One region of the Paenibacillus sp. MAHUQ-45 genome, then DNA from elsewhere that is predicted to be linked to it. Evidence: riboswitches for the same ligand, from Rfam matches in the RefSeq annotation. Region 1 holds a riboswitch; each other region holds the start of a gene.
The links. Region 1 has a riboswitch for cobalamin ahead of AC3Y23_RS26260 (S-layer homology domain-containing protein). Riboswitches for the same ligand answer to the same signal wherever they lie in the genome.

Region 1 (7,634 bases):
GCGGAGCCGGCGGCCTCACCTGCGGCAGCGCTGCCTGGAGCGCCGCCAGTATTCACAGCCTTACCGGTACTACTGCCGTCTGCACCATCCGGGTTCACGGCCTTACCGGTGCTACTGCCGTCTGCGCCATCCGCATTTACGGCCTTACCAGTGCTGCTGCCGTCAGCACCCCCAGCTTTCGCGACGTTACCGGCACTGCCGCTATCAGCACCGTCTTCATTTGCGGCGTCGCTACCAGCGTTGCTACTATCAGCGCCACTATCGTTAGCACTGCCACTCTCATTGGTGTTACCGCTCTTGGCAGCTTCACTATTCTTGTTATCCTTGTCATTTACATGTGAGACTTGATTGGACCCCGGGACTTGCTGATTCCCGGATGAGCATCCGGCCACCAGCAGCACTGCGGTCAACAGCGCAGCCACAAAAGCCAGCCAGCGCTTGGAAGGGTTGGACATGAACCTAAGCACCTCCATAGAATAACGCGGGTTCGCCGCTGTTACAGAACGGCACCCGCTACTTGTAGTGATATACAGAATTTGAATAGAAAAGGGAAAAGAACGAGGGCACTAACTTCTCCCCCGTTCCATCATTTTCACTATATGATCCAAAATACTTTTTCAGACACTACCCGAAAGATCCTAAGGCAGTCTTACCGCAACCACCGCCGCCATTTCTCTGGTTACTGGTGCGGATGGGTCAAACGATCCATTGAAGCCAGTCATGTAGCCCAATTCAGACACAGACTGCACAGATCCCAATGCATACATGCTGATCTTCACTTCGTCTTTGAAGCTTGGCTTATTCGCCGAAGCATCAAGCTTGTAAGCTCTGGCAATCATCACAGCCATGTCCTGACGGGTAATCGTGCCGTTCGGATTGAACGTCGTCTTGCTGACGCCATCAATGATGCCAAGCTCTTTCGCCTTGATGACATCCCCGTAGTACCATGCCCCCGGTTTCACATCGCTGAATACCGAAGCTGAAGATGCATCAGCAGGCTGATTACCTGTCAATCGCAGCAATAATGCCGCAAACTGTGCTCGTGTAATGTTTGCTTTTGGCGCAAATACAAGACTGTCAGCACTTACTCCCTGCATCAGCTTGTTGTCAAACGCGGTATGCACCGATTTCAGAGCCCAGGCTGAGATTTGCCCTTCATCGGCAAAGGTCACGCTTGGAACCGGAGTCGTAGTCACCGGTGTAGCTGAGAAGCTATACAACTTGTCTTTTTCATTCAAGAAACGGTCGTAGGCTGCAAGCGCCAGTAGCGCTTGTTCCGTTGCAATGCTATTACTGTTCTTGTCACTCAAAGCATGTGCATAACCGCCATCAGCTTGTCTGAATGTCGCCAGATTGCTCAGCAGACCGCCTTTAGCCTTCACAAAACGCGGATCGTTAAGGCCTGTGCCCACAGCCGTCAGAGCAATTATTACCTGCGACACACTTTCGCTGTTCTCATCGCCGTACGACTTGTAACCGCCGTTCTCCAACTGCTGAGAGGAAAGCCAGCCGAGTGCTTTGTCGATAGCCGCTTTAACGAGCGCTTGCTCCTTGTAATTAGATAGAGCTGTTACGGTCATGGCAGTAATATCAATGTCAGCAGCACCGCCAACTGACAACGGGAAGCCGCCTTCTTTCGTTTGCTGCTTCAGAAGCCAATCCACTAGACGTTCACGTGTCCACTGCGCATTTACAGGTACATTGTAAGCGCCGCTGTCCAGTGCAGTCAGGGCGAAAATCACGCCGTTGCTGCCTTGAGCCGTCATGTTAGCATTGTTGTAAATTTTCTCAATCAAATTATAACCGCTGATGCTTTGCGGATCACTGCCCAGAGCCGCTGCAGCCAACGCAATTCGTTCATAATCGGTCACTTTGCGGAACTCGCCTTTAGCCTCAGCCAGTTGAGCTTTCAGGCCGCTCAGGTATGAAGCTGGCACTGTGTTGCCAGAGCGTACCAAACCGATGGCTTGCCAATCACTGATTGCTTCTGCGGATGTAATGTATTTTACAGCCCCGGCAATATCTTTCTTAATCTGATCTTGCTGTGGCTCCCATAGACTGCGGTCAATGACTGCATAGTCGGTAAAGTGACTAACTTTTCCTGTAACAATGCCAGTCTTCGCATCTACCGTAGTCGGAACTGGAATCCATTCATTAGTAGTCTTGTTCAGCCAAGCCATAGTCAAGTTATCTAGATGGTCCGTAGTAACAGGTACTCTAATGGCCAGATCCACCGGCTTCGCGAACTTCGTGCCATCCGGAGTAAATTCATACAGTCCGGATACCAGTTCGGAACGACTGGATGAGAGTTCTTTTACATTAATCGTAACACCACTGGACACTGCGCCAGCCGGAATGCTTAACTGCACTTCTCCGGCATTATCCTTCAATGTCGCTGCTGCTCCGGCTGGAATCGCCTGTGACAAGGACACTGTATTAGCCGCCAAAGTCTGCTTTAGTTCCGCTGCCTGGGCAGCCGTCATTTTTTCATTGGCATTGCTTACGGTTGTAGTCTGTCCTACCTTGTTGAGCGGCAGAGCATTATCCGGGCTGATGACAACCGCAGTGCCCGTTCCTGGAGTACCGGTGGTTGGCCCCTTCGGATCGTTCTCAAAGGATGGCTCACCCAAATCGACTCCAAGATTTGTTGTATAGCGCCAGGCAACCGTATCCCCATCTGCAAGCGTAGTATAGGCACCTGCACTGTAGTTCGGGAATACTCCATTGACCGAGTACATCCAACCGCTTTTCTCACCACGGTCGAACTCTGCCAAGCCATCAATTGATCTGACATATAAACTCATGCCGGAACCGGTAGCAACCACCTTACCTCCCAACTGACGAACCAGTAAGCTATAAGGCGTATCACCCGGGTTCAAATTGACTGTTGTGCTCGGAACAATTGTACCGCGAATGGCATCGCCTTCCACCAAGAAGGTGACCTGCGATTTTGCAGGTGTAGGCGTTGGTGTTGAAGTACCGTTATCCTTAGCAACGGATATTGGGCTTACCGTTCTAACCACTGTTGGAGCAGCATTTTTTTGGTAGCCCGTAACTTCAATTTCATAGTCACCGGCAGTCTTACCGGAAACAAAGGTCGCTTTGCCATCATTATTGGTGGTTACTGTTTCACCTTTAATCGTAACCTGAACACCCTCAGCCGGCAGGATCAGACTGCCTCCCGTGTTCCAATCATCGACAATCTTCTTTACCAGAATAGTAAATGGCTGTCCGGAAACAGGCTGCTTTGGCTCCGCCTGGATGGAATCAATAAAGGAAGTGACTCCGAAATCACCATAATAGAATAATATCTGTTCCCCACTCTGAAGTAAGTAATCCGCTGCCCCAACATTCGGAAGGGTCCAGCCTCCATCTTTCTTCACAGCATAGAACCAGCCATCCCAGCCACCGTATTGTCCCGCTTCTATTTCTTTAATCGCAGAGACATACTCTCCCATGGGACTGTTCGTAACGTCCAGAGAGAGATTACTGGTTTGCGCCAGTTTTCTCAAAGCCTGAAGCGGACTCGTTGCATCTACCGTGCCAGAAGCCAAAGGACCTTCCGGACCTTCAATAGCTATAGAAGAATGAGCTTGTGCTGCTACGCTAAACTGTGATTGAACTGGTAACACACTTGGTGCTGCACCTTGACGGTAACCTGTAAGCTCCACATCATAAGTGCCTGCAGGCAGGCCAACAAAACTGGCTTTCCCCTCACTATCTGTTGTAACCGCATGATCCCCAATAGCTACCTTTACCCCTGGGGCAGGCTTGCTAACAGTCTTGGACGGTGTCGTGTTCCAATCTACCGCATCATTATAGACCTGAACCGTAAAGCCTTCTCCTGGAGCAGGGATGGCCGGCAATACGTTTACATGATTATTCAGACTTGTATCAGCATCGCCGTAGAAAAATAGAACTTGTTGGCCTGCATTAAGAGCATAATCAGCAGCATCTACATCCGACACTCTCCAGTGCCCGTCTTGTTGGAAAGCATATTTCCAGCCGTCAGAGGCACCGTACTGCTGCTGCGAAATTCCGTTAATGCCATTAAGTTTGCCGTTTTGTATATCCAGCGGTATATTATTAGCCTTAGTGACCTCTACCAAAGCCTTAAACGCCGTTGGCGCTTCCACAGCCCCGCTAGTGATCCTTCCTTCAGGGCCTTCAATTGTAATTGAAGCCTGAACGGCCGGTTTTTGTGAAGCCGGTTGCTTTAAGTTATAGAACTTATCTCCTTTAAGGAACAGTTGATAGGAGATTAGTGCTTGCAGTGCCTGTTCAGTTGCAATGCTATCAGATGTTCCTGACATAGCATGACGGAAGCCGCCATCAGTAGATTGGTAAGCTAACAGGTTGGTGATAAGGTTGTGTTGGCCCTTGGTGAACTCTGGTCCTGTCGGGTCAATACCAGCAGTAGTCAAGCCAAGAATAGCCTGTGAGTTAGCCTCACTACTCACGCCCCAACGGCTGTCATAGCCGCCGTCCTTGTTCTGATTCTTGGACAGCCAATCAACGGCACGCTGGCCTGCAGACTCGACTTCAGGAAAGCCGTTGTAAGTGTAGAGAGACTGTAAAGCCATCCCCGTTATATCTGCATTGGAACCAAAAGCCGAGAAGACACCTGACGGATCTTGTTTCGAGATGAGATTATTCGCAATCCGCTCTTTGCTCCAGACTGCATCATCAGGCACATTATATTGTCCGGCTGTAATAGCTAGCAATGCATATATAGGGCCATTTATGCCTTGTGCCGCTACGTCCTTGCTATTATAAATCGGCTCAAGAAGATTATAGCCGCCGAAGTTGGTTGCATCACGACCGATTGCCGTAACAGCCAGAGCCAACCGGGCATACGTGGTTACATACGGAGGAGAAGAAGCAGTCATCGTACTCTTCACGCTCTTCTCAAGTCCGGTAATATAACTATCCGGTATCTTAATTCCAAGCCGCCCGTAGCTCATCGCAATCCAGTCAGAAGTATATCCTTTATTCTGTACATACTTTATAGCGTCTGTAATTGCCTGTTGAACATCTACCGGTTCTTGTGCAGCCGCAGCAAACGCCGCTGCGCCGTAGGTAGCATCTGTTACGCTAGTTTCTGTAACTCCTTGTCCAGTAAGGCTTTGCTGTGCTTCGGCGAAGGCTTGTCCTGCCGGCACCAGCGAAGAGCCAAGAATGGAGATGACCAGCAGTAGTGCCAGTCCAAGCGCAAGCGCTCGGGATGATAACATTCTTTTCATCATGAACCTCTTTTCCTTATAATTTGGTTTATTCTGGTAAAAAAATAAAACCACCCTATTATGAAGGGTGGTCAGAACAAACTTAGCTTGAGGGCAGACGTACGGGAATTTCTTTCCCGGAGTACAATCCATCTGCAACTGGTTCCCGACCTCACCCCCCGAAGGCATGGGAACACTTTGAACAAGGCAGGTCTCCTGGCTCATGCCTCATCGCTTCTTTCCGCCTTCCCGACTCCTTTATAGGAACAGTGGCATTTGAAAAGTCGCTCCGCATCTACAGTGGCGGGACCGCGCCGGATTTTGAACCGGTCTTCCCTTTTAAGCAAACTCAGATATCTGAGTCTGCACCTTCTTCATTAAATATACTACTATTAAATTTTAATATTCCTAATAATAGCTATAATCCCCCGGTATGTCCATAGAAAAACTGCCAGAATCGGTATTGTTCCATATTGACAGCGAAAAAAACTCCTGAATGCTGTATAGCCATAACTTGTCCAAGTCATAACTCAGCAGCTGTTCAGGAGTAGCAACTATTTTTTCGTTTTTGGTTTTGTTGTAGCCGTCGGCTCAGGGCTTGGGTCGTCCTTCACCGAAGACTCATCAGAGGTTGGTGCAAGAGCCTTGTCGGACAATTTCAGCTTATAGTCCCCAGCCTCAATGGTGTCGCCCGGTACCAGCGCAGCCCCAGGCTCCAGCGCAAGGGTTACCTGATATTGGCCCTCTTTCGGAACTACTTGTCCACTTTCTGGCGTAAGCGAAGGTGAAGCGGCAGGATCAATTGTTGAAGAAGACTGCTCTTGCTGATTCGCAGCATGATTAGCTTGATCAGACACTGCATCCTTGGCATTAGCAGATGAATGCGGAGAATTATCCGTTCCCGTTCCATCTGCATTTCCAGTTGCATGGTCAGCAGCAGAATTTTCTTGCCCGGAGGAAGACTCTAAATCCGATGAAGGCAATGAACACGTACTAGTCGTAGCTGTTACTTTATACGTACTCTTGGTGTCATCGGTATTGAGCAGACTAATCTCAGCCGGCTTGAAGCTTTCGCAATCAGCAGCAGTAGGGAAAATAAACTGCAGCTTGCTACCCTCCTCCTGCTCTCCGTCAGGTGCCAGCAGATAGGCCATGACCGGCCGCTGGTCGGTACCAGCAGTTTGGGCCGGACTTGGCTGCGGACTAATCTCCGGTAGGGTACTATCCTTCCCGTCCGGTCTCAGCATGCTAACAGCTATAATTGCAATTATCAGGACAATTCCAATCGCGAGCCCCGAGATCAGGATTTGAAATCGGCTGCGGCTGACCCACCGCGCCAGCGGTGAAGCCAATTGGGAGCGGGCTTCATTATATACATTTTGCAGAGCAGGATGTGCAGCTGCAAGATAGGATTTGCGGAATTCGCGATTCTTGAATGCTTCTCGGTCATTACTGAGGAAATATTTCAGAATCGCTCGGCGGTACCCCGGCTGCAGCTTCTTGTTCGAGATTACAAACAATGGATTGCCTTGTGTCCAAGCCAGGAAGCGGTAGACGGTCTCTTTATCCGAACCTGCTTTCTGGTTAACCAGCTCCAGCAGCGCTTCGTAATCCAGCGGTCCCCCCTCACGGCGACTGCTATAGTAAAAGCCCAGCGGCAGCCGTTCGAAAGGTTCAACGGACCTCGCCTCCTTCAGCCAGCGCCGTCCAAGGAGCTGCACATCATCTAGCTCCTTTGGAGTCAGTTCCGCGAAGATTCCTTCATCCGGCTTCTCTTCCCCGAACCAGCGGTAAGCGGCCCGCAGTGCATTCTGCTTCTGCTTGCTGATTTGATCCAGCGGCGGATACCATTTAGCAGCACCCTTCGGATAACGCAGGAAGGCAATATCCAGTAGCTGTTCCTTTGTTAGTTCCGCCAGGGACAAACGGTTCAGCAGAAAACGGTCAGCGGCTGCAGCCAGTCCGCGCAGAAGTTCAAGCGCCTCAGGCTGGATACCACCGCTGCGCCGCCGTTCCTTCTCGGCTTTCTCCACACGCTCATGGATCCCGGCCGCAGCGGCAACAGGATCGGCTTCACGCTGAAGCTTTTCCAGCAAATAATCCTTGGTTTTGTCCTCAATAAAGGCCTGCTGAAGCACCTCGGGCAGCGTACGCCCCCAATAGAGGACAAAACCGGCAATATCCGCTGCCGATGTGGCGGCAGCCAGACGATTCTCCAAATACGGCTCCAGAAGCTTCCGGCGAAAGATCGGCTGGGCCAGCACTTTTTTGAAAAAGGCCGCACTCAGCTCTTCTTCACTCTCGATAATGGTATACGCTGCCTTCAGGTCGTCCTCGCGCCCTTGGTTGCTGTTATTCAGCATCCCGTTAATGAAATAATCGACGATACGGTCCCTGTAATTATGTCCCGGC
Region 2 (7,634 bases), on a different contig from region 1:
ATTAGATAAGAAGTAACAAAAGCTCTTTCTAGTTGAGGAGCACAGAAGAAGAGACGCTCGGCTCCTGTTTTACTTACGATCATAGGTGAAGCTTTTATTCTAAAGATAATTTTTTTTATATCAGAGTCACTGATGTCGTTATTCTGTAACCATTGTAAGTCTAAAATATCAGTACCTTCTAAACTAATTATAGGGAGATCAAGACAGTCGCTATGCCTCCATGCATTATTTAAATGCAGCAAAACATACAACCAAGCGGAATCATAATTATCGGATGTGCAGTTATGTTTTGTTAATCGAATAGCTGAGTTTATTGCAGAGTGCTTATGCAACTCAATGTTTATGGAATGTTTAAATAAATCTGAGTATTCGTCAAATGTTAAGCATTTTTTGTCATGAGAAGATTTGCGTTCTAGTTTCCTGGGATTTATAAGACGAGCAATGTTAGAAGGTTTAATATTACTTTTCATCTCGATGACTTTGAAGACGAATTGTATAAAATCATATAATTTTTCCCTAATATGTCTGTGTATCTGTGAATTTGTTAGAATAAGATTAATATCATTTGATGAGCACTCATAAATTTCTTTCTTTATAAAGTTAACGAGTACTTCTGTTGTTTTCACGAGAGTTCTGATATAACTTGTTATTGTGTAAGACTGATTTCCTGGGCGTTGGAGTTTGTCTGATATGAATTCTGACCAAAGTTTCTTGGTTATTGGAGGAATATGGTCTATATCAATTTGCAAAACCTGTAATTGCCTATTGAATTCATAAGGTGCATGTGTGATTGTTGACTCAAAGATTAAGCTCTTTCTAATTTGGCTTTCCATATAAAAGTTATGAACATCCTCTTTTTTGTACAACCATTTACCACTATTGCGAAAATGCCAACTAAGGTAGGGAGGTATTTCGATTTTTTTTATAGAACTAGTTTTATTGAAAAAATCCCTGTTTTTATCTGGATGTAAAGTATGAATATCTAGAAAGCTGTAGTAATTTTGACTGAGTATTTGAAACTCATATTCTTGACGCTGAATCAGTGTAGCAACATCTTCTTTCTTGAAATATTTTATATTACCTTTTTTTAAAGATGGGGAAAGGATATTCTGTTTTACGATAACCTTAAAATACTTCAGTGATAAATGTGCTAATTCCATAACTTGATTAGACATAAGATATCCATCAACATTAAAATCTGGAAGTTTTCTATCTGTTTTAGGCTTAAAATTATGTATTGCTTCCATTAAATCGTTTCTACGGACATATCTAGCTTTTCCGGTTGAACCTATCGAAAATATTTTTAGCAACGGTCGTCTCTTTAACCAATGACTGAAAATAGTTCGGTCGGGCGTACCTTTTATCTCCCTGGCTTCTTCTAACGTAATGAAGTCACGCTGAAGCTCTTCAAATTCTCTTCGATTAAAAAAAAGTCTCCTGTCAAAAGCTCCATACAAAGGTTCCCTGATTTCTATTACTCTCATAAAATTTTTTTGGTCAAAATTTTTATTTTTATCTTCGTAAGTTTTTACATAATTATAAAAAGCTTGGTTATCAAGATGGAGTGCTTCAAATACTTCTTTGAAGTAAATGTACTCTTCATGAAATTTATTGAATTCATCAAGTGCACCCTTCATTGACTCTTTGCATATCAAGGTGGGAAGGCCGCCGCCACCTTTTTCTATCACTATTAGCTTTCTTGCTTTAATCAAGCGATCAATCATTCTCGCTGAAAAGCCTGTTTGTCTTGATACTTCCGCTATTGATATCATTGTGTCTAAATCACCTCCGTATTCCAATCCTCTAAGAATGCTCGACTCTTTTCAGCATTTATTACAGCTTGAGAAAGCTGAGTAATGGCTCTATTCATTTTCTGCATACCTGTTAGTTCTTCAACGTATACCATAACAGAGCTATCAAAAGTATCACCTCGGGCATTAGCTGTTTGTCGAACATTTAATCCCAAATCATCTAAACAAATATTTGTAAAAACCCCCCTTAAAGTATGAGTGTTAAAAACTTTGGAGGTTAAATAAGTGTACTCGTCAAAACGTTTTTGTATTAATAATCGTTCAATAAATTTAGAAACAACGCGTTTGAATTTTTCTTCATAAGTTTTTCCCGTCATTGGACTACCAAATTTATTAACAAAAAGTGCATCATCCACTGGGAATTTCTTGGGTGCTTTACGTGATTTTATAGAATTTAAATGTCCAAGATACAGTAGATTCATATATTCACTAGGTATAATAATTTGATGACGACATTTCTTTACTGCTTCCTTTGACAGATTTCTCTTATCTTTAAATAAATGTTCTTGCCTATCATCAATATCTACAACTAATGAGTTACCAGAATACCTTAAACTGCTAGTTACTAGATTTACCACTTCACCTCTTCTTAGCCCCCCAAATCCCTGTAGACCCAGTCCGAAGGCGATGTCTTTACACGACTTTAAACTTAATGCTGTATCGATAAATTCAACTAGTAATTGCTGTCTGTTCTCGCCAAAGTCTCTTAATTCTTTCTTTGGTGTGGAATTTCGCGCATTTCTATTCATCCTTACAAATGGGGTTGAATATTTTTCGTGTCCCTTTTCGTCTATGTATGTGTTTATAAATAGATTTTCATTAATAATCCCTTGCTTTTGAAGAAAGACATAAAGAGCAATTAAAACATATTCCTTACGATCCACTGTTTCCCTGTTAATGGGTTTACCATGCTTATTTAATTGTATCTCTTGGTTTTGTAGAAACTTTGCCCCATGAACAAAGGAAAGTCCAAAAAGACCGTGTTCGAATAATTCTAGGAAATCCTTCTCTCCCGAATTAGTCATAATCAATAAATAATTTAAAAATTGGCAAACAGTACTCGCTACTTGCCTTTCTCTCTCTAAAGACATTGATTTACTTCTATAATCAATAAGAAATTCGGTGATAGGATGAGGATACGCTATTTTGCTGTAGGTATTAAAAAATGCGATTTCGTAGACTCTAATATTAAATCCACGAGATCGTGAATATTCTTTATCAAGTGTTGTTAACCTATAAATATACTTGCCTGATGTAGTAAATGTCATTCAAAGGCGCTCTCCTTTTTTGTGAAATAAAAACAAAAAACGCATGGAGAAAAAGACGGTCTCATTCGAGTTCCGTTCTAATTTTCTTCATGCGTCGCGTGACCTGAAGTCGTACTGCTAAAGTCTCCCATAGGGTGGAAAAATGGACCGTAGCTACTCCCATATGCTATTTAATGAAATATATATAGATATAATTCTTAAAACCTAAAAGTACTTGAACTTCGTTCTGCGGAGTCTGCCTCGCACTGAGGCTGTAGCCCCTATTTTAATACCAATTCTATGTTTATTCAATATATACACTATTAATTTTCCCAAGATGATATAATATGGGATAAATCCAGATAATAAAATCCTTGATATGAAGGGTTTATTTGATAAATTTTTCGTTTGAAAAAAATAATCCCTGTGACAGGTTATATAATGACGGCTATAAATCCAACCGGGCGGAGCCGCCGCTGGAGCTGATTCCCCAGTTCGATCTAGTGAAGGAAGTTGTAGCAGAGCTTGGCGTACCCAACGTCGGGCTGGTAGGCTATGAGGCCGATGATTGCATCGGTACACTGGCAGCCGGTTATGGTGAAGAATCTGAGGTTTACATTATTACCGGAGATCACGACATGCTTCAGCTTGTTACGGACAACGTGAAGGTCGTGATTATGAAAAAAGGCCGTTCCAACTATAAGGTGTATGATCCGGCGGAACTGCTGGAGGATAAAGGTCTTACGCCTGCCCAGGTCATAGATTTGAAAGGCTTTATGGGCGACACAAGCGACAATTATCCTGGCGTTCGCGGCATCGGCGAGAAAACGGCACTTAAGCTGCTAACTGATTATGGTACGGTCGAAGGCGTTATCGAGAATTTGCAGCTGCTGCCTAAGGGAGTGCGAGCCAAGATCGAAGCCGATCTCGATATGCTGCATCTATCACGGGAACTGGCAGAGATCCGCTGTGATGTTCCGGTGGTCTGCACGTTGGACGAGTGCCTGTGGGCGCTTCAGCATGAATCTGCGGCTCGTAAATTCAAAGAGCTGGAATTCGGCAGCCTGATGCACCTAATTGCCGAGATTCAGGAAGAAGAAGGTATTGTGCAGATCGAGCTTGGCGATTTGGGCTAGAGTAATACAAAGTTAGAGTCTAGTGAAAAGCCCTGCAGTGCAGGGCTTTTTGGTATGCTGCAAGGGAGAGTGGCGGGGGGAATCCGCTAATAACCCAGTTTGTATCGGTATAGATGCGGTACATATGAATTGTGGCTACTTCGCTCTGATTGCATAGTATATTGAGTTCAATGTTTGGACACCACATTTATTTTCCGGGGGTAGCACGCATGAAGTCCAGAAACAGCAATACGTCGGCCTATCTGGCCGCTATTCTTTATGCCTCAATTATTGGTTTTTCCTTTTTGTTCGTCAAAATGACGGTCACCGAGGCCAATCCGCTGGATGTGCTAGCGCATCGCTTCGCTATTGGCTGGATCGCAGTGGCCGTACCCTTTCTCTTCCGCTGGGTCAAACTCCGTTTCACCTGGAGTGATGTTCGCAGACTGCTCCCGTTGGGCCTGTTATCTCCAGTGCTGTTCTTTGCGCTTCAGGCGTTCGGTCTAATGAGTGCTTCTTCTTCGGAAGCAGGCATCATTCTGGCGATGGTTCCGCTGTTTACCGCGCCGATCGCGGCTTTTTTTCTTAAAGAACGAACGAATGTTATCCAGAAGCTGTCCATCCTGCTGTCTGTATCGGGTGTTATTTTCATCTTCGCGATGAAGGGAGGCGCTGGCTGGAGTGGCAATAATGTGGCTGGACTGGTGTTACTGGTGCTGTCTGCACTGAGTATGGCAGGTTTCAGTGTGCTGGCAAGGCCGTTGACACGGAAGTATACGCCTTTGGAGATCTCTTTTGTTACTATGGCTATGGGCTTTATTTTGTTCGTGGCTGCTGCTTTGATCAGGCATGGAACGGCAGGCACACTGAATGTCTTCTTCCAGCCGTTCGCAGATTCCAAGTATTTGCTGGCTCTGCTGTATCTGGGTATCCTGTCTACAGTGATTAGCAACCTGTTGTCCACTTATGCGCTAGCCCGGCTAGAAGCTTCCAAGGTCAGCGTCTTCAATAACCTGTCTACGCTAATCTCTATAATCGCCGGAGCCATGATTCTGCACGAAGAACTGACGGTGGCACATATTATTGGCACCTTCATGATTATTACAGGGGTGCTTGGCACCAACTTCGGAAAGCTTCCTTGGAAGTCCAGAGGTGATGCTGCGTCGCTGAATGCGGGAAAAAGCCCGGGTGCCTGATTTTGAGTAAAGAGCTGATTCATCATCTATTACGGATGGGAACGGCTCTTTTTTTTTGAATGTAAATTGGAAGGAATTCCTAACCCCCACTTTTATCACAGACACGTAATGCCAAGTCCGCTATGATGTACAAGATCAATTAGCGATAAAACAAGGTGCCCTTGGATGCCAAGGGGTAACAGGGAATCGGGTGCAACTCCCGAGCGGTCCCGCCACTGTATAGGAGAGCCGTTCTTCACCAGGTCACTCGAAGCAAGATTGGGGAAGACGAAGAGCCGGCGTTATCATCCGAAGCCAGGAGACCTACCTTGTTTTCGCACACCAAGACTCTACGCGGATAGGAGCGGTGTACGAATTGACGGAAGAGCTGAAGGCGGCAAGCGGCCCATGCAATGGCGGACTGTGGATAAGTTCCCTTTGCACAAGGTGACTGCTAGTTTCTGCTGTCTTGAACGGAGTGAGACTGGAATGTGAATTCCGAGCCCATCCCTCTCTTTCGTAAGCAATGGCGTACATAGATCTCCCACCTGTTAGGGTGGGCTTTTTTGGCTTTCAAAGCTTACAAATGAACTTAACGTGGAGGGAAATGGGATGAAACAACGCAGGATGTGGAGTTTTATGCTGCTGGTCGCCGGATTTACCGTGTATTTGCTATTTAATGAACCGGGAACTGCACAGGCCATGCACATTATGGAGGGATTTCTGCCAGTGGGCTGGGCGCTGTTCTGGTGGGCGGCATTTCTGCCGTTCTTTATTCTAGGAATTATGAGGTTGAAAAAAATGACGAAGGACAATCCGGAGCTGAAGCTGCTTCTGGGCTTGTCCGGGGCCTTCACTTTTGTACTGTCAGCACTCAAGATGCCTTCTGTCACAGGAAGCAGCTCTCATCCGACGGGAACCGGTCTTGGTGCAATTATGCTTGGTCCGCTGCCCATGGGCGTTATTGGCTCAATTGTGCTGCTCTTTCAGGCGCTGCTGCTTGCCCATGGTGGAATTACTACGCTTGGTGCGAACGCCTTCTCGATGGCGGTGGCTGGTCCTTTTGCCGGCTATGCGGCGTACAAACTGATTATGGGGACGACCCAGCGCGAAAAACTCGCGGTATTCAGTGCGGCAGCCATCGCGGATCTTATGACCTATGTGGTCACCTCAGTCCAGCTGGCAGTAGCATTTCCGGCTGCCGATGGCGGGGTGATGGCTTCGTTCATGAAGTTCGGAAGCATCTTTGCCATCACGCAAATTCCGCTTGCCATCAGTGAAGGATTGTTGACTGTGCTGCTCTGGAACTGGCTGAAATCTTATAGCCCGCATGAGCTGTCTTTACTGAAACGCCAAACGAAAGGGGCCCAATCCTAAATGAGTGCCAAATGGAAAAATGCCTGGATGCTTCTGGCAGTCGTTCTGCTGGTTGTACTGCCGTTACTGTTTGTAGAAGGGGAATTTGGCGGGGCTGATGATGCTGCAGAAGGCGCGATCACAGAAATTGATCCTTCATATACCCCTTGGTTCAAGCCGCTGACGGAGCTGCCGGGAGAGACCGAAAGTATGCTATTCGCCTTACAGGCGGCTATCGGTGCCGGGGTGATTGGCTATACGATCGGTCTGCTCAAAGGAAGACAAGGCAAGCAGAAGCTGAATGATCAGAAGAATTGACGCTGTCTCCTATGGCAATGCTTTTCGCAGCCTGTCTCCGATGTGGAAAAGCGGATTCGCCGCAGTCATGTTCGTGCTGTCCTTTGTTCTGGACCCAGCTTTACAACTAGCTATTTCACTATGGCTGATGATCTGGTGCATCTTCTATGCCAAGATCCCGATTCAGTTATACGGGATGCTGCTGGGTTCCGCATTGCTGTTCTACTTGATCAGTCTGCCAGTCCTTGTAGTAGAGATCGGCCGTCCGGCAGCCGGAGAGGCAATGGTGGTAATGCCGTTGCCAGGATCTTCACTCTCGCTCTATATGACGGCTGCTGGACTATGGCGAGGTGGGCTGCTGCTGGCAAGAGTGGCAGCTTGTCTGTCGTGCTTCTTTTTTCTGATTCTTACCACGCCGTTTGGCGAACTGCTACAGGTGCTCAGCAGATTGCGGATGCCGCAGATTGTACTAGAACTGATGCTGATCATGTATCGTTTTTTATTTTTGCTCAGCGACACCGCACATGGCATGATGCTGGCCCGGCGATTGCGCGGTGGCACAAGGGGATTTATGCCCAAGCTGCGAGAGGCTGCGGGGATGGCTGGCGTTTTGTTCGCAAAGACGGTTCAGCG
Region 3 (7,634 bases), on a different contig from region 1:
CATGCGCTGAATCATATCCGGTTTGCTGTGGAAAAGGGCGAATTTGTCGGTATTATGGGACCCTCAGGAAGCGGGAAAACGACTTTGCTGAACGTTATCGCCACCATCGATCAGCCTACCTCCGGTGAGATTTCGATTGGTGGACGAGACCCTAATCTGCTCAGCAGACAAGAGAAGGCCTTGTTCCGCCGTCATGAGCTGGGTTTTGTATTTCAACAGTTCAATCTGCTCGACACGCTCACCGTGGAAGAGAACATCATCTTGCCGTTGACACTGGCTGGAGCCTCTATCCAGGAGATGGAAAGCCGGCTGCTACAGGTATCGGAAACACTTGGCATCGGGCATCTGCTTAAGAAGCGGACGTACGAGATTTCCGGCGGGCAAATGCAGCGGACGGCCATCGCCCGCGCGATGATCCACCGACCTGCGCTGATTTTGGCCGACGAGCCTACAGGCAATCTGGACTCCAAAACATCGACTGAAGTGATGGGTATGCTGGAGCAGATCAATGCTTCGGAGGGGGCGACGGTGCTGATGGCTACACATGATGCCGTGGCCGCGAGCTTCTGTCACAGGGTGATTTTTATCAAAGACGGGCGATTCCACAGCGAGATGTACCGGGGCAGCAGCCGGGCCGCCTTCTTTCAGAATATCATTGATATGCTGTCGCTGCTGGGAGGCGCGGGCCATGACCTTTCGGCAATTCGCTTATAGAAATGTAATTCGTAACAAGCGGAAGTACGCCGCCTATTTTGTCAGCAGCTCGTTCTCGGTGATGATCTTCTTTCTGTGCGCTCTGTTTATTTATCACCCGGATTTGTCTAAGGATCTGATTTTCAGTACCGCCACGCGGACAATGATGGTAGCCGAAGGGTCCATTTTTGTATTTTGTTCTGTGTTTGTACTTGTATCGGTGGGCTCTTTTCTGCAGTCCCGCAAGAAGGAATTTGGTATTCTGCTGATGCACGGGATGACGAAGCGGCAGCTGCACCTGATGGTTTTTTTGGAAAATATGATGATCGGCAGCACGGCAATTGTCACCGGTACCGGACTGGGCCTGCTGCTTGGCAAGCTGTTTTTGATGATCGGCTCCGGCTTCCTTGGCATTCAACCGCTTCCCTTTCATCTGCCCTGGCAGGCCCCAGTGCTGACCATTTGCAGCTTTGTGCTGTTGTTTGGACTGATCTCGCTGTGTACGTTTGCTCTAACGGGTCCTGAAGACCCGATGCCGCTGTTCCAGGGTGAAGGCAAGAATGAAGAAGAACCTAAGGCTTCTATAGTGCTTGCGCTTTTGTCAGCAGTTTGCCTAATCGTTGGGTATGTAATGGCTGCTACAGTGCGCGCGGCTTTGGTGGATGTCATTATGTTGCCTGTTGTGGCTATTACGGTAGTTGGAACTTATCTGTTCTATACCCAACTGAGTCTTTACATTGTGAAGCTGCTGAAGAGAACTCGGCGGTTCTATTGGCATCGGATTAATCTGATCGCACTCTCAGGTCTGTCATCCCGCTGGAGAGAGAACGGACGCATGTTCTTTATCATCACGATTATTTCGGCTGTGTCCTTCACTTCTGTAGGTGTATTTGCTTCGATTCAGACATTGACCCGGGAACTGAAGCTTAATTATCCGGCGGCTGTGGGCTATGTGGCTAAAAGTACGGAAAGCGCGGCAGAAACAGAACAGCACCTGGATAGCATTCGCAGAGAGCTCCAAGGCCGTGGTCTGCCCTTTGATACACTTAGCATTCCGATTAAATATGCAGAAGTGATATCGCAGACTGGCCCGGATCGGACCCGGCTGCTACCGCTGATCTCTTACAGCCTTTATAAGCAGGCGCTGCTGAAGGCTGGCTTCCGTTCGTTCGAAGGTCCGCTTGAAGGGCATGACGGACTGGTTATGATCGGTTCCCAGCGGGATCGTAGTCTGACGAGTGAACGAGTCAAGGCTACGTATACACTGCGGCAGGGGAGCATAATTCGGGAGATCGGCTACACGGAGGAATTACCGATTGCGAACCATCTGCTCCCGATGCTGAACGGCGTTGACGGGGGTGACTTTAGCGGCATTGTGGTTAGTGATGAGCTATATGACACTATCCACCCCGTGCAGACAGATAAGTACACAGGATTCTATGTCGCAGATTTGCTGCAGACAGTTGGAATCGCGACTGATCTTTCCGTCAAGGGCAAGAAGGCGTACGAGGCCGATTACCCTTATGCGATTGCGGTCAGCGGCACATTGTTTGAGATCCACAAGACACTGTACAGTACAATGCTGTTCGCTTCTTTGCTTGTGGGCACAGTATTCTTCATTGCAGCTGGCAGTTTTCTTTATTTCCGTCTGTACATGGATCTGGATTATGATCGTCTGCAATATTCCACCTTGGCTAAGATGGGATTAACGGACCGGGAACTGGACCGAATTGTGACATTTCAGATGTCCCTGATGTTCTTTGTGCCAATTGGACTGGCTATACTGCATAGTCTGTTTGCTTTTATTGCGCTGCAGCGTTTGTTCTACCTGTCGATTGTGACGGAGACAGGAGCGGTGTTGGCGGTTTATTTTGTCGCACAGGTACTCTACTTCTTCTTCATCCGAAGTCGCTATCTGCGCAATCTGCATAAAAATTTAAGGAGGATGTAACATGGACCTGCTCATGATTATTAAAGCAATTATTCTAGGCATCGTCGAAGGTATAACCGAGTTTGCTCCCGTATCCTCTACAGGTCATATGATTATTGTGGATGATATGTGGCTGCAGTCACAGGCGTTTCTGGGCCAACATACGGCGAATACGTTTAAAGTAGTTATTCAATTGGGTTCTATCCTGGCGGTTGTCGTTATTTTCTGGAAAAGATTCATTGATCTGCTGGGTCTGAAGCGGTTCAGCCGCAAAGAAATGCAGCCTATACAGGATGGACAGCCACAGCAGTCTTCCGGTGAAGGAGGGCATCTGAAGCTTCGTATGGTGCTGATCGGCCTGATTCCTGCCGCGGTCCTAGGTTTACTTACAGAGAATTATATTGATGACCATCTGTTCTCGACGGCAACTGTATTGATTGGACTCGTCATAGGTGCTGTATTCATGATTTGTGCCGACCGTTTTGCGCCGAAGAAGGTGCAGACTGAAACGGTCGATCAAGTGACTTACAAACAAGCGCTAGGCGTTGGACTGATGCAGTGCTTCGCCTTGTGGCCGGGCTTTTCCCGCTCCGGTTCAACCATCTCCGGGGGCGTACTGCTCGGGATGAGCTACCGGGCAGCAGCCGACTTCACGTTCATTATGGCCGTGCCGGTCATGGCCGGAGCTACACTGATTTCTTTAATGAAGAACTGGCAATACTTCACGATGGAGTCGCTGCCGTTCTTCATCGCTGGCTTCATCAGCGCCTTTGTCTTCGCCCTATTGTCGATGCGTTTCTTCCTGAAACTGATCAATCGGGTTAAGTTGCTGCCCTTCGCTATCTACCGAATTGTGCTAGCAGCAGTGGTGTATATTATTTTCTTCTAACTGGCTATAAGGATTCCGTATAACTGTTACACTCATAATCTATTGCGGTTTACTTGGTATTCCAGTATCATGACGTTATATTCATTCCCGAAACTGAATAACGGATACAGGTGCCTGCCGGATGATAGACATACCGGATGGCTTAATAGGGAAGTTCGGTGCAAGACCGACGCGGTCCCGCCACTGTAACGGAAGAGTCTTCAGCAACCCTCGTCACTGGCAGCATATGCTGTTCGGGAAGACGGCTGAAGATGTAGACGCCGCAGCCAGGAGACCTGCCTGTTTCGACAGCACAGCTTTACCTACGGAAGATAGGATGGTGTTAGACCAGCTACAAGTATGTATAATACTAGGGCGTCTTTCCCTCTGACTTCTTACAGGGAGAGACGCCTTTTTTGGGTATAAAACATGACGTATATAGATTATTAGTGAGATAGGGGAGGAACCTAGGAATGACGCAAACAGTAAAAGTGAGCAACCTCGGGTACCCGAGAATCGGGAAGAACCGCGAATGGAAAAAGAACCTGGAGACCTTCTGGTCTGGTCAAAAAGATGAAGCGGAATTCCGCTCCGAAATGGAGAGAATCCAGCTTGAGCATTTGCAAACTCAAAAGGAAGCTGGCATTGATCTGATTCCGGTCAATGATTTCACATTCTACGACCACGTCCTGGATGCAGCCGTAATGTTCGGCGTTGTGCCTCCACGTTATGATTACGACGGCGGAGATATCGGCTTGGATCTTTACTTCGCAATGGCTCGTGGTAATGCTACAGCCACTGCTTGCGAAATGACAAAATGGTTCAACACGAACTATCACTATATCGTTCCGGAGATCGGCAATCAAACGCCGCGTTTGACCGAAAACAAGCCACTTGCAGCATATCGTTTTGCCAAAGAGAAAGCAGGAATCGAAGGAAAGCCGGTTGTCATCGGTCTGTACACTTTCCTGAAGCTCTCCAAAGGCTTCCAGTCTTCTGAAACAGCTGAAATCGCTAAGCGTTTCCTGCCTGTATATGTACAACTGCTTCAAGAGCTTCAGCAAGAAGGCGTGAAGTGGGTTCAAGTGGACGAGCCTGCGGTTGTAACTGGGCTTACCAATGAAGACATCAGCTTGCTTGAGTCGATTTATGCAGAAATCGCTGCAGCTGTGCCTGGATTGAACATCATCCTGCAAACCTACTTCGAAGCTGCTGAACCGCTTGAAGCGTTGCTCAAGCTGCCTGTACAAGGTCTGGGTCTGGACTTCGTGCACGATGGCGGTACAAACCTCGAGTCGATCGAGCGTCTTGGCTGGCCGGAAGACAAGATTCTTGGCGTTGGTATCATCGACGGCCGTAACATTTGGCGCTCCGACCTGGATGCCAAGCTGGCATTGCTCGACAAACTGGCGACTCATGTTAGCCTGGATCGTGTATTCCTGCAACCGTCCTCCAGCTTGCTGCATGTACCGGTAACCGTAGAAGGCGAAGATAAAGTAAAATCGGTAATCAAGAACGCACTGGCATTCGCAAACGAGAAGCTGGTTGAACTGAAGCTGATTAGCTCTGCACTGGAAAACCGTGATGCAGTTGCTGCTGAGCTGCAAGCTAGCCGCGATGCGCTTGCTACCTTCCGTGCGCTGCCTGAGCGTGGCCGTGAAGATATCGCTGCAGAGGTGCGTAAGCTGGCTGTACTTCCTGCAAACCGTAACCTGCCATTCGCAGAGCGCGTGAAAGTACAACAAGAGAAATGGAACCTGCCACTGCTGCCAACAACAACGATTGGAAGCTTCCCGCAAACACCGGAAGTTCGTCAAGCACGTCTCAAATGGCGTAAAGGTGTATGGAACCAAGAGCGTTATGATCAATATATCCGCGATCAAATCGACGAAGTCATCACATTCCAAGAGAAGCTGGGACTTGATGTACTCGTACACGGCGAATTTGAACGTACAGACATGGTTGAATTCTTCGGTGAGAAGCTGGCTGGATATCTGTTCACTCGCAATGGCTGGGTGCAATCCTATGGCTCCCGCTGCGTGAAGCCACCGGTAATCTATGCTGACGTTGCTTTCATCGAGCCAATGACAGTTAAAGAGAGCGTTTATGCACAATCCCGCACCAAGCTTCCGGTAAAAGGCATGTTGACTGGACCGGTAACGATCCTGAACTGGTCGTTCGTCCGCGATGACCTGAGCCGTGAAGAAGTGGCGAACCAAATCGCGATTGCATTGCGTCATGAAGTGAAGGCACTGGAAGACGCTGGTGTTGAAATGATTCAAGTGGATGAGCCTGCGATTCGTGAAGGTCTGCCGCTGAAGCCAGAAGACCGTCAGCATTACCTGGATTGGTCGGTTAAAGCGTTCCGTATCTCCACTTACGATGTCAAAGATACGACGCAAATCCATACGCATATGTGCTATAGCGAATTCAACAACATGATCGATTCCATTTCCGATATGGATGCGGACGTTATCTCCATCGAAACTTCCCGTAGCCACGGCGAACTGATCGTAAGCTTCGAGGAGCAAGACTACGACAAAGGCATCGGCCTTGGCGTATACGACATCCACAGCCCGCGCGTACCGGCTGTAGAAGAAATGACTGTCAACATCGACCGCGCTCTGCGTGTACTGGACCCAGAACTGTTCTGGATCAATCCGGACTGCGGACTCAAGACTCGCGGCTGGGCAGAAACCGAAAGCGCCCTGCGCAACATGGTTGAGGCTGCTTCGATCGCAAGAACAAAGACTAGCGTAAGCAAAGCTTAAATGTAGCGCTGTAGGCTACAATATAGAACTATAAAAGAAACCAGCAGCTCTCTCTTCGTGGGGAGGCCTGCTGGTTTCTTTTATTGGGGAACTAGAACTGGCTCGGTTCGCTTAGACCATTTTAGCTGGTTGAGTCTAGCCAAACGGGAAGTGAGCAAGAGCATATAGCAGGAGAGTAAGGGCGTTGGGTGGATAAGTATGAGCATCCGGTTGTAAGGAGGAAATAAAGTATTATACTGACGATGCTTCATTAAGCCAATAGGGAGTTTGGTTATAATTGTTATTTACTGTAACCGATAGTGCTTTGATGTGGTAAAATTGAAGCTACTTATCATAAATACGATAGGGGGTATATTTGTGTTTTTAAATGAAAATATAGAAGTTGGAATAGACCTAGTTTCCGCTTACAAAGATAATAAGGCTTACAGAGATAGTTTTAATCAACTAACGACTTTAGCTTTTGATATTAACTTTGAAGTTTGGTATCAGAAAGGTTTCTGGGATGATCGTTATATCTGCTATTCATTTCTTAGAGATAGTAAAGTCATCGCTAATGTTTCTGTCAGCAAAATGGACGTAGTGATTAATGGGTTAAACAAGAAAGCGATTCAAATTGGAACAGTTATTACTCACCCTGATTTCAGGGGAAAAGGGCTTTCTAGAGCATTGATGAATCATGTTCTTAATATTTACGAGCAAGAATGTGATATCTTCTTCTTATTCGCTAATAGTACTGCGATTAACTTTTATCCGAAATTCGGATTTGAATCCTTTGGTGAATCGCAATTCAAATTGAAATTTAATCCCGTTCCAAATGAGGATTCCACCATATGCAAGCTGAATTGTTCCAATGAAGAAGACTTGGAATTTATCAAACGAATGGTTTTGTCCCGCAAACCTATTTCAGGACAATTTGGTGTTAGCAATAACCAAGGACTTTTTATGTTTTACGCTTTAAATGTGTTTCCCGAATCAATTTATTACTCGCAAGAGGACGAAGCTATTATCGTCTATCAGCAAGAAGGTCATACGCTTCATCTATACGATATAGTTAGTCAAGATGATGTTCATATAAATAGTTTACTTAACCGAATTGCTAATGAACAGACAGAGAGTATTCAATTTCATTTCACACCAGATCAATTCACTGAGAAAGCTCAGTATGAGCCGATGGATAATAATGACGATATGCTATTTATTAAGGCTAACTTTGCCATAGATAAAAATTCAAAGTTCTGTGTACCTGTACTAGCGCATGCTTAGCGTTATAATTTTATTTTTTTCCAATTAAGCTAACGGGAAACGATAATTGAACAACAAAAGAGGCAGTCTACGACTTTATTTTCGCAGAACACCAGTAGGTGAGCAGGGA

Region 2: linked by a shared signal. The riboswitch ahead of AC3Y23_RS21425 (energy-coupling factor ABC transporter permease) and the one ahead of AC3Y23_RS26260 (S-layer homology domain-containing protein) in region 1 are both predicted to bind cobalamin.
Region 3: linked by a shared signal. The riboswitch ahead of metE (5-methyltetrahydropteroyltriglutamate--homocysteine S-methyltransferase) and the one ahead of AC3Y23_RS26260 (S-layer homology domain-containing protein) in region 1 are both predicted to bind cobalamin.

Annotation. Positions count from the first base shown of each region.
Region 1 is NZ_JBYUPV010000017.1:28,796-36,429, forward strand. It holds gene AC3Y23_RS26255 (DUF4430 domain-containing protein) at 1-455, opposite strand, end outside; gene AC3Y23_RS26260 (S-layer homology domain-containing protein) at 639-5,234, opposite strand; cobalamin riboswitch at 5,412-5,610, opposite strand; gene AC3Y23_RS26265 (GAP1-N2 domain-containing protein) at 5,777-7,634, opposite strand, start outside.
Region 2 is NZ_JBYUPV010000010.1:230,332-237,965, reverse strand. It holds gene AC3Y23_RS21445 (hypothetical protein) at 1-1,772, opposite strand, end outside; gene AC3Y23_RS21440 (hypothetical protein) at 1,778-3,079, opposite strand; gene AC3Y23_RS21435 (5'-3' exonuclease) at 3,451-4,194, shown strand; gene AC3Y23_RS21430 (DMT family transporter) at 4,404-5,369, shown strand; cobalamin riboswitch at 5,506-5,694, shown strand; gene AC3Y23_RS21425 (energy-coupling factor ABC transporter permease) at 5,961-6,725, shown strand; gene AC3Y23_RS21420 (energy-coupling factor ABC transporter substrate-binding protein) at 6,726-7,022, shown strand; gene cbiQ (cobalt ECF transporter T component CbiQ) at 7,006-7,634, shown strand, end outside.
Region 3 is NZ_JBYUPV010000001.1:621,782-629,415, forward strand. It holds gene AC3Y23_RS02790 (ABC transporter ATP-binding protein) at 1-714, shown strand, start outside; gene AC3Y23_RS02795 (FtsX-like permease family protein) at 689-2,644, shown strand; gene AC3Y23_RS02800 (undecaprenyl-diphosphate phosphatase) at 2,646-3,512, shown strand; cobalamin riboswitch at 3,604-3,809, shown strand; gene metE (5-methyltetrahydropteroyltriglutamate--homocysteine S-methyltransferase) at 3,965-6,262, shown strand; gene AC3Y23_RS02810 (GNAT family N-acetyltransferase) at 6,620-7,525, shown strand; gene AC3Y23_RS02815 (hypothetical protein) at 7,572-7,634, shown strand, end outside.